DNA from 4 places in the Shewanella sp. 3_MG-2023 genome. Region 1 is predicted to be linked to each of the others. Evidence: predicted binding sites of a transcription regulator. Region 1 holds the regulator's gene; each other region holds the start of a gene.
The links. The regulator sigma-54, encoded in region 1, starts transcription at its own class of promoters, with help from an activator protein. The targets are predictions, from matches to a motif close to GTTGGCACGNNNNTNGNNT.

Region 1 (3,248 bases):
GAGTTGTTGAAACGTTTAGCGAGCTGATCGGCAATATAAACCGAACGGTGCTGACCGCCAGTACAACCAATGGCAATGGTCAGGTAGCTGCGGTTATTACGCTCTAAATGTGGCATCCAAGTGTCAAAAAGGTTTTCAATTTGCCAGATAAACTTATTCACCAAAGGCTGTCGCTCTAAGAACTCTTGCACGGGCGCATCTAGGCCTGTGTAGGGCCTTAACTCAAGCTCCCAGTGCGGATTCGGTAAAAAGCGCACATCAAACATAAAGTCTGCTTCAGCCGGCATGCCATGCTTAAAGCCAAATGACTCAAAATGTACCACTAATTCTTTATCAACACTGCCTAGCAAGATTTGCCGAACATGATCGCTCAATTCGTAGATATTAGTTTGCGAGGTGTCGATATAGTGATCAACCATTTTGGCTATGGGTTCGAGTAACCGCCCCTCAAGCTTAATGGCTTCTTGTAACGAAATTTGATTCTTAGACAGTGGGTGTAATCGGCGGGTCTCACTAAAACGCTTCAGTAACACTTTATCGTTGGCGTTTAAAAAGAAACTGGTAATGCTGGTATCGTCAGACAGTAAAGCAATTTGCTCTTTGAGTACTTTGCCTTGCTCTTCGATATTACGCACATCGACGCTAATGGCGACAAGCTCGTTACTATCTTTAAGCTGTTCAAGCAGGCTGCCAATCAGTGGCAGTGGCAGGTTATCAACACAGTAATAACCTAAATCTTCAAGCACTCTCAGTGCGACTGATTTTCCTGAACCTGAACGTCCCGATACGATGACAAGTTTCATGCAGTAATAACCTGATAAAGTTCTGTAGCGTCATGACTCTTTCGAAGTCGTTTAAGTATCAATTTATCACTGAGTTTCTCTGCCATGCTAGATAATGTGCTTAGGTGTTGCTGGCACTGATCTGCAGGTACAAGAAGCGCAAATAAAATATCTACAGGTTGCTTGTCTATGGCATCAAAGGCGATTGGCTCTTCGCATTTGATTAAAATAGCAATGGGTTCTTCGATATTATCTAAGCGCCCATGTGGAATTGCTATGCCATTTCCTATACCTGTACTGCCCATTTTTTCACGCGCTATTAGACTTTCAAAAATAGCCTGTGAAGAAAGGGTTGGGTACTGGGCAGCCATTAAATTGCTGATTAATTCCAGTACCTTTTTCTTACTGCCCGGAGTGGCACAGGTAGTGCACGCCGGCTGCAGGATGGTACGAAGTTCCATCGTTAATGCTTAGTGAGTTTCTCTTTATGTTTAATTACCTGACGGTCTAGCTTATCTATCAGGGCGTCTATTGCCACATACATATCAGCGTTACGCGATACAGCAAACACTTCACCGCCTTTTAGGTGCAGTTTGGCTTCGGCAATCTGTTGTAGCTTTTGAACATCGAGCACAACGTGAACATTATTGATCTGTTCGAAGTGTCGTTCAAGCTTTGAAAATTTTGTTTGCACGTATTCCCGTAAAGATTGAGTTATTTCAATATGGTTTCCAGTCAGGTTAATTTGCATAGGTCATCCTCCAATAACAAAAGTTATAAGCTTTTGCGTTGGTTTGAGGGAGGGATGAGCATTGCCTCTCGATATTTGGCTATCGTACGTCGAGCAACGTTAATCCCTTGTTCAGCCAATAGTGTCGCCATTTTACTATCACTAAGAGGCTTTTTCGGGTTTTCTGCAGCTACGAGCTTTTTAATAAATGCGCGAATTGCTGTAGAAGAGCATTCTCCACCATCATCGGTACTTACATGGCTTGAGAAAAAATATTTAAGTTCAAAAAGTCCACGGGGGGTATGCATGTATTTTTGGGTCGTGACCCGTGAAATGGTCGACTCGTGCATTTCAACCGCTTCAGCAATATCATTGAGCACCATCGGCTTCATGGCTTCTTCACCGAACTCAAAGAAACCTTGCTGAAATTGTACGATACAGTTAGCCACTTTTAGTAAGGTTTCATTACGGCTATCGATGCTTTTGATAAACCATTTAGCTTCTTGTAAATGACCACGAATAAATTGGCTGTCAGCTTGGCTTGAACCGCCTTTGGCCATAGCTGCATATTGCTGATTAACGCCAATTTTAGGCATGTTATCGGGATTTAGCTCGACCACCCAGCGACCATTCTTTTTAAGTACAGTAACATCAGGAATGACGTACTCATCTTTAATGGGGGTAATTTGCAAGCCTGGACGTGGATTGAGCGTTTGAATAAATTCAATGGCTTCACGTAAATCATCTTCTTTAAGCTTGGTTTTACGCATCAGTAACCTAAAGTCACGACCGGCGATTAAATCAAGATGATCTTTAATCAGTAACTTAACATTATCTATGCAAGGAATTTCATTAGGGTATTGGCCTAATTGAATTAATAGACACTCACTTAAATCTCGCGCTGCAATGCCGACGGGATCGAAGTGTTGTACCCGTTTAAGTACAGCTTCAACTTCATCGAGTTCGATATCGTCAGTGCCTAAGGATTGCAAAATGTCTTCAACGCTCTGGGTGAGGTAACCGCGCTCATCAATGGCATCAATAATGGCGGTTGCAATCACTAAGTCATTTTCAGAAAAGGGAGTGAGGTTTTTTTGCCATTCAAGATGCTCATACAAGCCTTCACTGGTTTCGCCTTGAAACGGCATATCATTACCGCTCGATACTGCGCCAGAGCCAGAAGTCGGCGAGGCGGTATACACCTCATCCCATGTGGTATCCATAGGGAGTTCTTCAGGCATAGAATCTTTAGTGAGCGATTCAGTGGTATCAACCGTTGAGGTGTCTTTTTCTATGGTGACTTGGCTATTATCACTAAAATCGGTGTCAGTTTGCAGGGCGTTTTCTTTTACGGGCTCTTTGGCTTTAGTGAATTCGTCTTCAAGCTCTAATAGCGGGTTTGAATCAAGTGCTTGTTGAATTTCTTGCTGTAGCTCCAATGAGGAAAGTTGCAATAAGCGAATCGCTTGTTGCAACTGTGGGGTCATGGTTAAGTGTTGACCCATTTTGAGTTGGAGTGAGGCTTTCATGTACCGCTTGTCCCTAATTGAATTACATCATCGCGACGAACAGTGTGGGCGCTAGTTTATGATCCTAGAAAAATAGACTAGATTAAGGTTTGTTGTTGGCCGCGAATGCCATACTAAAAACTGAATAGTGCTAACTATAGCTTGAATTGTTCACCTAAGTATACCGACCTAACTTGCTGATTGACTAAGATCTCAGCAGGTGTTCCT
Region 2 (3,248 bases), on a different contig from region 1:
CAGTTCCTTGTGCATGAGTAATTCCATTATTGGAATGGCAAAAATCAACTCCAGATAACAGGATATTTTTAAAACCATATTCTATGGCAATTCTTAATGCACTATTAGTAACAGTAGGTCCAATGGTTGGAATATTATTTGGCTCGTTTACCCATGGTAAAGCCTCTCCTATATAGAGAGATGTCCCTTGCCATTGACTAACAATTCGGTGATTAACATGATGAGAAGTAATAAATAAACTTTCTTTGGAAAGCGACATCATGTCTCGGTTCACTTCAAAGCTATGCTCTTGAGGATCAACAGAAACAATAATATGTGCTGGAATTCCTGCTTTGGAAAGTATTGCAGCCATCCGAGACACTGCAATAATGAACAAATCTTGATAGTTGTTTTTTATCCAAGCTATATGGTTATCAAAGGATGGGCCTCCACCAACAATGATAGCCATTTTTCCCGTAAATTTATTATTTAATATCGATGCAGGGATATGATTATCACAAACATTCTTTAGCTGTTGTGTTACAAATATTTTCTGTGTAAAACAACTTTTCTGCAGTGATGTATGCTGAGATATTATCCGATGTGCTGTATTGAAAAATTCAATATATTCTTCAATGATGCCGGATGAGACTGCAAGAGAAAGCGTGATAATTGATTGATTCTTTATTAAAAAGAGATCGTCTTGACTTGATTCTAAGTGTTCAGACAATTGTTCTAGATTAAATATTTTTATGTAGCTACTTTTATTTTTTGGTATATCTACGTTAAGTAAACTTAGGACTACAGGTAACTCTACAAAAATATATTTGCTACCACTTGGTCTATCATTCTCTAATATATAGTTAACCAATAAGCCTGAATCAAGACCAAAAATAATATGGAGAGTATCCTCTTTAAAAATGTCCCTGCTATATTTTTGTTTATATAGTGTTTTTGAGTCAATTTTTTCAAATGTATTTCGATTTACACTGGGTAAGTAATACTCACCAAACTGGCTGATAGAAAATTGATTTTTAATCACTGAATGTGTATCCATATTTTTGCCTTTAGTATTAGCCATCTCAATATATTTAAATCTTAATCACGATATCTTGTATTTGAATATTCCCTGTTGCGTCTATGCCTTGTAATACTGCGGTGGCACTTTCTTCTGATACTTGATCAATGGTGACTGTTGCGCGGTTTGGTGTGGCAACGGCGCGCATTAAATTCACTCTGTCAGGGATGTTTTGTTGCAATACAATTTGAAAGCTATCACCGGCTCTCACATGGTGCTTACGGCCTAAGTTAATAATTATTCTATTGCCTTGTTTAGCCACAATTTGTCCCAGCAGTGGGCGACAATTTAGCAAATTATCAATGTCAGCAGTGCTTTGCTGCATAAGCTGGTTAACCGTTTGGCCATAGCTTGAGCGCCAAAAACGTTTAGTGGTGGGTGATACGGTTTCGTCACGTTCAAACTCCCACTGCGCCTGTGCTGAGTAATCTTTACTCCAGACTTTTTCACCGCTAATAGCGTGATACAAAGTTAACTTAAAGCTGATTTGTCTTTGTGGATAGCTTGTAAATAAGCCAAACATTAATCCTGAGGTGGGCTCGGTTGACATATCGAGGATTTCTGGTTGTAAGATATATTGGCTATCGGTGATTTCGCCTAACCAACTTGGGATGCGATTACCTTTAAAATTGATTAACTCATTGCTGTGATCTAGTGCTTCATCGGCGTGAATGCGGGCAAAGCTATTATGGGAGTGACTATTTAGTAGCACGCCATACTGTTGTGATAGTGCTTGAGTAAAGTTTAATAACTGACCATAACGTAATTGAGCGCGATCTTGAATACTGGCCTGAGGCACCATTATTGCCGCTCTTAATTGCTGACCTCGGCATTGCTGAGCTGAGTCGTCTTGAAGATCTAATCTTAGTAATACAGTAATGTCAGTGCTGGTGAGCATTTCAGATACCAGTTCAATATTATTGTCTTGTCCTATATGACTAAACTGAAATGCATCTTGGCTTAACTGCCCCTGACCCATGCTGTATTGGCTATTAACGTTAACACCAACCCCAGCTTGCATGCTGGCATAGCTTAATGCTTGGCTTATTGCCGCTTCACGGGCTTTGTCGACATTACCATTGATGATATTCGCATGGCCTGTTACTTCAATAATTTCAGCTTTTAACGGCAGACTCAAGATACTGACAAACAGCAATATGGCTGCGGAGTAGAGTCGCTGGGTTGTTTTACTGCATATTTTCATATTAATCACTTGCTTAAAGATAACGATGAACGACTAATACAGTGCCAAGTTTATGGCGTTAAAGTACTAGGAGCGATTGTTTGAGAATAAATGCAAAGAATGTGCCTGTTATTGGTTTTCAATATATAAGTCGTTAAGCCAATGCTGAAAGGGATTAATTATCTAAAGTTTTTATCCTGATTGCCGATAGTGTTTTTAGAATTCATTTTTAACCTTTAGGCCTCAAACGCCTTAGCCCATAGCAATGCTTGAGTTAAATACAGGAATGCAATATGCGCCGAATTGGTTTACTTCCAATCATGATGTTGATGACAGCTTGTGCTGGCTCACAACCGACAGAGTATGATGATTTATCTTATGTCAATGAAGGCTATGAGATGAATTTTTGGTATGAGTCTGAGCCCAAAACGGATCATGTTATTCACTACGATATTCAGCAGTCAGGCATAGCGCCCAAAGCTGGGGTTAACCGCTTGGCGGAAAAAATTGTCAATGAATTAGTGCTACAAAACGACAGCTTACGAGCTGATCAACCACTGCTGATCACCACACCTGTCATGCTTGATGATTACGGACAAACTAATTTGCTGGGGCAGCAATTGCAGCAAGGCATGTTGACTGCATTTCATGCCAATGAATTTAATCTTGTTGATATGAATGTGGCTAGTTCACTTCGCGCCACTGCGGAGGGTGAGTTTATTTTAACCCGCGACTGGAAGCAGCTTGCCACAGATTTAGCGGTATCCCATGTGGTCGTAGCCACCATGGGCACTACCTCAGAGGGTGTGGTGGTCAATGCCAGAATTGTCAATAATAGCAATAATCGAGTAGTGTCAGCGGTACAAACCTTTGTTAAAACCCACAGCCTGCCAGGCTATTTAACACCTGCCAATAAGGTGATTTCAAAAGACGGCATCTTGTATCGAAACGAGCATGCAGGTATGGCAAGCGTGACTATTTTAGGAGATAACCAATGAAGGCAATACT
Region 3 (3,248 bases), on a different contig from region 1:
GATGAAACCAACTGGGTCATACAACAATTCAAATTCAATACCTTGCTTATTGACGTGTTGCCACATGTCATAACACTGACGGTTCAACTTACCAAAATGATACTTTTTACCATTAGAGATGATCCTTGGATGATAGTCAGTATTATCGGTTAATTGATAAAACTGCTTAGTGAGATATTCATCACCGCCAACACAGCTGCAGGTTAATACCGTTACACTGGGCAGCGAGAGGTCTGAGCTGCTGGCTGTTTTACTGAATTCGACAAAAAAACGTTGTAAGTAAAGTGCCGTGGTACCTGTACCTGAAGGAAGAAATAGCTCTAACTTTTTCATATTATTTTGTTTAAGCCATTCAATAATCTCTCGCCCTAGTTGATCAAGCCCTAGCTGAGCATATTCACAACGCCCGCCTTCGGGAACAAACACCGTACTCTTAACGACAAGCTGTTTGTTCGATTCATACGGCGCTTGAATATCTTGTTGTACATAAGTCTCTAGGTTCAGCTCAATACCCGCTGGCTTTTCAATGATGTTGGCGCCGTTGTCTAAGGCCGCTTTATAGTTTCCTTGGGGGTTTTGCTTAAGATAGCCAGCTATATGGTCAACATAATAATCAAGTTGCCAGCCGCGCATTTTGGCTAAGGCAGCTAAAGAGTGCAGCGAATTTGCTTGCGCTGAGCCATAGCCAACCAGTTTTTTTACTAGAGGGAAATCTTGCTCGAGAAAATATTGAAATTTTCGCGCTTTGTTACCACTGAAATCCGGGTGGAGTAAATCATCGCGTTTTACAAATATCGCCTGCTCTGCAAATCGAATGGTTTGTACTGGTGTGGTGGCAAACATGTTTATCTCAACATCAATGAGTAGAGTTATTATTTTAACTAAAAAATGTTGTTTTTAACTAACCTATTTATGCTGAGAGTTTAAGAGACAATATACCTTATAAAATTATCGTTTAAATTCAGCAAGATAAAAAATATAAATAATGTGGCACAGATTTCGCTTCAATAGTGCATAGTTCGACTAACAAACTGTACAAAGCACGATTAAAAATAGTACGTTATTACAACAAGTAAGGGATTTTAGATGTCAGTATTAAGATTAGTTTTTAATATCGCTTGGTTCATCATGGGCGGCTTTATAATGGGCTTAGCTTGGTGGCTAGCTGGGCTCTTATGTTTTATTAGTATTATCGGTATCCCCTTTGCCCGAGCCTGTTTCGTCATTGGTGAAATGGCATTTTGGCCATTCGGCCAAGAAAATGTAAATCGTAAACACCTATCAGGCACAGAAGACTTTGGTACCGGTCCATTAGGGATGATAGGTAATGTAATCTGGTTTTTATTTTTCGGTATTTGGTTGGCCATCGGTCACCTCACCCATGCTCTAGCTTGTTTTATCACTATCATTGGTATTCCGTTTGCTATACAACATGTGAAGCTGGCTTTATTGAGCCTCACGCCGATTGGACAAACCATAGTGGCAAAAGAAAGCTATTAATCTAAACCAATTTTAATTGCTGTTACTATTGAATGTTAAAAAAGGAGCGCTAATTTATTAGCACTCCTTTTTTATGTTTAAGGCATTTATAAAGCATTTATAAAGCATTTATAAGGCAACGATATAGTTGAACTCTTCTTCTGTCACAGGCTGAACACTCAACCTAGCGCCTTTACTTACCAATACCATGTCAGCAAGTTTTGGATCAGCTTTTAACTGCGCCAAGGTAATAATGCGGGTTAACTTTTGAATAAAACGAATATCTACTGCAACCCATCTCGGTTTTTGTTTATCTGATTTAGGATCAAAATAAGGGCTTTGATTATCAAAGGCGCTTAAATCAGTCACCGCATCTGAGGTCACCTCGGCAATACCCACAACAGCGGGAACTTTACAGCTGGAATGGTAAAACAGCACTAAATCCCCTGTTTTTACCTCATCCCGTAAAAAGTTTCGCGCCTGATAATTACGTATCCCTTGCCAGGGTTCTGACTGTGGTAAACATGCTGCTAAATCGTCAATGCTGAACTCATCAGGTTCCGATTTCATTAACCAATACTTCATTTAAATCCTTAACAGTAAAACGATAATACTTATGCAATCCATAACTAACCAATGGCCGAATGACTAATTTTTTGATCATTAGTTGATTGATTAAAAGTTGCAAATTCTGCTGAAATTAACTCAGTAAATAATCGACCCGCCCGCCCAAGTGGCCTTTCTAGGGTAGATACTAACTGCGGGGTAAATCTAAATCTATGGCCACCAACAAAATCTACTATGGCTAAATTCTTGCCCGTAAGCTCATCATTAATAAGAAACTCCGGCATCCAGCCAAAACCTAGCCCTTTTAGTAAGGCATTTTTCTTCATAATAAAGCCTGATAAGTAAAACACTTTGTCGCCGCCAAACTGTAACTCGTCTCGGTGTAGTTTTTGCGGCGATGAGTCTTCAATGGTTAATTCTACATGTTGCTGCAGATCAGTCAGGGTAACACCGGATAACTCAGCAAGAGGATGCTGCGATGAGCAAACCAATAAACTGGTCACTGGTGGCAGTTGTTGGGCAGAAAAATAAGGCCCTGCAAGGTAATCCTTAACCAGCATTAAATCGGCTTTATCTCGCTCAAAACGATGTTGAACGCCGCCTAAAAATTCCATGTTAAGTTGTATCTTGGTAGGAATATTATGCTCAGACATCCGCTTTAACGCTGTCATGATAGGCTCCATTGGCAGCGCGCCGTCAATCACCAATTCAAGCTTTGGCTCCCAACCTTCGCTAAAACGACTGGCTAAATGTTCAATATTGGCTAAATGTTGCAGTAACCGTTGGCCTTCAGCCAAAATCACTTTGCCTTCTGGGGTTAATTCAGCCCGATATTGAGACCGATTAAATAAAGTCACCCCTAGGTGTTGCTCGAGTTTTTTTACTTGATAACTTACTGCTGATTGCGCTTTGTGTAGCCGCTCAGAGGCTTTAGCAAAACTTCCTTCTTCAACAAGTACTTGTAGCACATTAAATGCTTCTACATCGATTTTCATTTAAGCCTCCATGTCCCTATTCTGCCTTTAAGTGTTCTGCAGTCGTGACACTTATGTAAACTTTTATTAACCATCTAAAAATTAGATTAAGTTAAGTGGTTTATTATTCTTTTTTTTGTCCATCCTAGCAACTAAATTGTTAACTAGATCACAAATAGTTTATTAACGCTGCGCTAGAAAAACATTAACAAAGCAGATTAATGAAGC
Region 4 (3,248 bases), on a different contig from region 1:
CTCAATTTCATCAGTATTCCAGTTAAAGTCAGTCCCTATAAAGGTTTAACTCATGCTCAACGTTAATGTGACGGGTTACATTGCAGCATTATCAGTCATTTAGGGCTTATTAAAGCCGAACCTAAAATTTTCCACCTTCCTGTGAAATAGTGACTGTTTAAAATGGAGACTAAGCTGCTGATTTAATCTTTTAAAAATACTCAACACAAAAAAGCCCATCATGAGTACATGATGGGCTTTAATAACAGGGACAGAATAATCAATTAGAAAGGTGTTACAAGCTATAATTTAAACGACCAAATATAGTTTATAAAACAGTGATGACATCTTGTTCAGGTAAACGCGATTTAGGTAAACCAAAGTTATAATCTTCACCCTCTTTGTGATAACCCATTGCTAGCGCAAACTCACAAACGTAACCATCTAACTCTTCTTTAAAAATTTCACCAATTAAGCTTGGATCAACACCTTCCATCGATGTAGAAGCAATCCCTAAACGAGCTAGCGTATGCAAGGTATTACCAATAGCAATATAGGTTTGCGCTTTAGTCCAATGGCCATTAAAACCACTGTCATCAGTATTTTGCTCTGCAAAACCAAAAGCACCATTTAGCATGTTGTCATACATGTCTGCCGGTAAATGACCTGACGACACTTCAACATCAACAACTTTTCTGTAGTCATCTTTAGTGAACTTAGGGTTATGGGCAAATAAAATCACATGGGAGGCTTCAGTAGCATGAGGCTGATTAAACTGGTGCATATTGGTAAACGTTTCATGAAAACGTTGTTTTGCCACATCAGTTTCTAATACGATAAATTTCCACGGCTGTGAGTTAATAGAAGAAGCAGTTAAACGAATCGCTTGTTTCACTACGTCCATATCCGCTGCTGAAATACGCTTACTTGAATCATACTTTTTCACAGTATAACGTTTATTCAAATCTGCAATAATTGGGTGTGACATAATGATTTTCCTCATAGGTGATGCCGATGCGGTGCATTTTAGGCTTTTCCATTGAGAAAAAAAGAGTGCTAGACACCAATCTTTATGGAGTTTTTAAACCATAAAAAATCCGTAATAGCGGGTGCAGATGGCTCTATAGCGTAACTATACGTAGAAAAAATGACAAACCCATGGCTGTTCACTGGTTATTTTGACTAATTCAGCTGGCTACTTTCACTATATCATTTGCATTTATAAAGGTTAAAAACGATAACGCAATGCTGCAAGAATGATAAAGCACTGTTTTTATATAGCATCTTTAAACTGGCCTGCATATTGCTTTAATTTAACTTAAATACAACATCTACCCTAGTGACTAAAATCTGAGTCACTATGTACTATAAAGTCCAAGGAGTGACATTATGGCCGTGATTTTAGAAGATCGCCCTATTGAGCAAGTCAGAGAACAAGTTATCGATCAGTTAATTGTCAATTATAGCCACGGCATTATCTCTGCTGAAGCCTTTGAAAGACGCCTTGATGAGGCAATGAACTCAAGTGTTCATCAAGAGATCGTCGCACTGGTCGCAGACCTAACCTTAACCGCTGATACTGACTATAGTCAGCAAAAAGACCACCAGTTTGCGCCAAACTATGGCAGCAAAACTGCCACTGAAGATATGCGCTTAACCAGCATATTAGGTAACAGTGAACGTAACGGCCAATGGGTGGTGCCAAAGGTTATTAAGGTTAATAATATTATAGGTGAAACCACACTGGATTTTAGTGATGCCATTTTTCAGCATCAACATGTCACCATTGAGATTAATTGCTTTTTGGGCAGTAGCAGTATCTATGTTCCTGAAGGCATTAATGTGGTGTGTAAAACTTACGGGCTCGTCAGTAGCATTGAAAACAAAGCGCCTTCTATCGCAACCCGCCAAGCTCCTGTCATCACCATTGAGGGTAAGGTTATTTGGGGCTCGCTGGAGGTGTCTATCAAGCGCACCATTAAAGAGAAATTTATCGAGTTTGCTAATAATTTAAAATCGGCATTTGATACTAAAAACTACTTTTGATACTTGAAGCAACTTTGATACTAATAGCGATTTTTGATGCAAATAACGAACAAAGCCGAACATAAAGTAGGCTAAACCGATAGCCTTTACTGTCTGTTCAGCCGTTAAATATGCCTGATAGCATCAGGGCTTAGAAATATCACGACATAATAGCAAGTCCTTCACTCTGGAAGAGGCGCCTTGATAAAAGCCGATTTCGTTAACAAAGCCTGGCGGGTTTTTAAAGGTGCCAAACAAAATATCAAAAATAGGCAGGTCAGAATAATTATACCTATGTAGGCCTTTTTGATGATGCACAGAATGGCTTTCAGGTCGCTGAATAATATATCCAAGCCACTGAGGAGTGCTAATATTGGTGTGTTGAAATACGGCGAGAAACATGGTGATGTATAAAAACCAACTAATTGCCTGCGGTGATAAACCCACAAACACATTAAGGCTAATACTGCCAACTAATGTAAAGCCAATCATATCTAGTGGGCTAAAATAAAAAGCCCCAAATGAGTCTAACCTTTCGGCGCTATGATGCATCTGATGGAAGGTTCGCCACAGCAGTGGCGTTCGGTGCATACTCCGATGCCATACATAAATACCAAGTTCGAAAACCAGCACGGCAATAATGGTACTCGCCAATGGGTTTAACTGCTGCAGATTGACCAATTGATAAGGCAATAAATACTTATCCCATATCAAGGGTAAATAAGTCGAAAGGTAAAAATAGCAAATAAACACCAACAGTGATTTAGCATACCAGCCTTTAACCTTTGCTTGATGCTGGGCAGGCTTAATTGCTTCAAGCAGCATCAGGCCCAAATATATTCCCAGCAACGCTAAAGAAACTGGGTCCAGCAGAATTTCTAGTGGCGTAGGCATAATCGCACTCCTTAATGTATTTTCAATTTTTAAGAAGTGTCATTATTGGCAATAACACAGTAACAAACATGATGGTTAGCTAACGATTTAGTATTAATTAGCTCAAGCGTGCCATTCGCTTAGCGTAAGTTGATCAAAAAAAGGCAAATAGTCAGCTAGAATGGATCCTAGCTATTTCTGCTCTGAATACCGTTGTTCATGTCTATAAAATAAGGGATTATCTATGCTGTTTCGATTTAACAATATCGAGATTGATACTGATCGGTATGAGATCCGTAAAGATAGCCATGTTTTATCGGTAGAGCCTAAGGTCTATGACTTAATTATTTACCTTATTGAAAATAGGCAGC

Region 2: the regulator sigma-54 is predicted to act here: its motif matches at 2,352-2,370, upstream of Q4591_RS05310 (flagellar assembly protein T N-terminal domain-containing protein).
Region 3: the regulator sigma-54 is predicted to act here: its motif matches at 987-1,005, upstream of Q4591_RS07755 (YccF domain-containing protein).
Region 4: the regulator sigma-54 is predicted to act here: its motif matches at 1,270-1,288, upstream of Q4591_RS01725 (LiaF domain-containing protein).

What each region holds. Positions count from the first base shown of each region.
Region 1 is NZ_JAUOSH010000027.1:54,554-57,801, reverse strand. Features, by position in the region: gene rapZ (RNase adapter RapZ) at 1-803, opposite strand, end outside; gene ptsN (PTS IIA-like nitrogen regulatory protein PtsN) at 800-1,243, opposite strand; gene hpf (ribosome hibernation promoting factor) at 1,246-1,533, opposite strand; gene Q4591_RS15225 (RNA polymerase factor sigma-54) at 1,557-3,041, opposite strand; gene lptB (LPS export ABC transporter ATP-binding protein) at 3,176-3,248, opposite strand, start outside.
Region 2 is NZ_JAUOSH010000006.1:127,020-130,267, reverse strand. Features, by position in the region: gene Q4591_RS05315 (6-hydroxymethylpterin diphosphokinase MptE-like protein) at 1-1,036, opposite strand, end outside; gene Q4591_RS05310 (flagellar assembly protein T N-terminal domain-containing protein) at 1,071-2,261, opposite strand; gene Q4591_RS05305 (FlgO family outer membrane protein) at 2,534-3,238, shown strand; gene Q4591_RS05300 (LPP20 family lipoprotein) at 3,235-3,248, shown strand, end outside.
Region 3 is NZ_JAUOSH010000010.1:64,946-68,193, forward strand. Features, by position in the region: gene Q4591_RS07750 (1-aminocyclopropane-1-carboxylate deaminase) at 1-843, opposite strand, end outside; gene Q4591_RS07755 (YccF domain-containing protein) at 1,087-1,500, shown strand; gene Q4591_RS07760 (EVE domain-containing protein) at 1,609-2,064, opposite strand; gene Q4591_RS07765 (LysR family transcriptional regulator) at 2,109-3,041, opposite strand.
Region 4 is NZ_JAUOSH010000002.1:100,101-103,348, forward strand. Features, by position in the region: gene Q4591_RS01720 (nitroreductase family protein) at 308-967, opposite strand; gene Q4591_RS01725 (LiaF domain-containing protein) at 1,369-2,025, shown strand; gene Q4591_RS01730 (sterol desaturase family protein) at 2,149-2,898, opposite strand; gene Q4591_RS01735 (winged helix-turn-helix domain-containing protein) at 3,122-3,248, shown strand, end outside.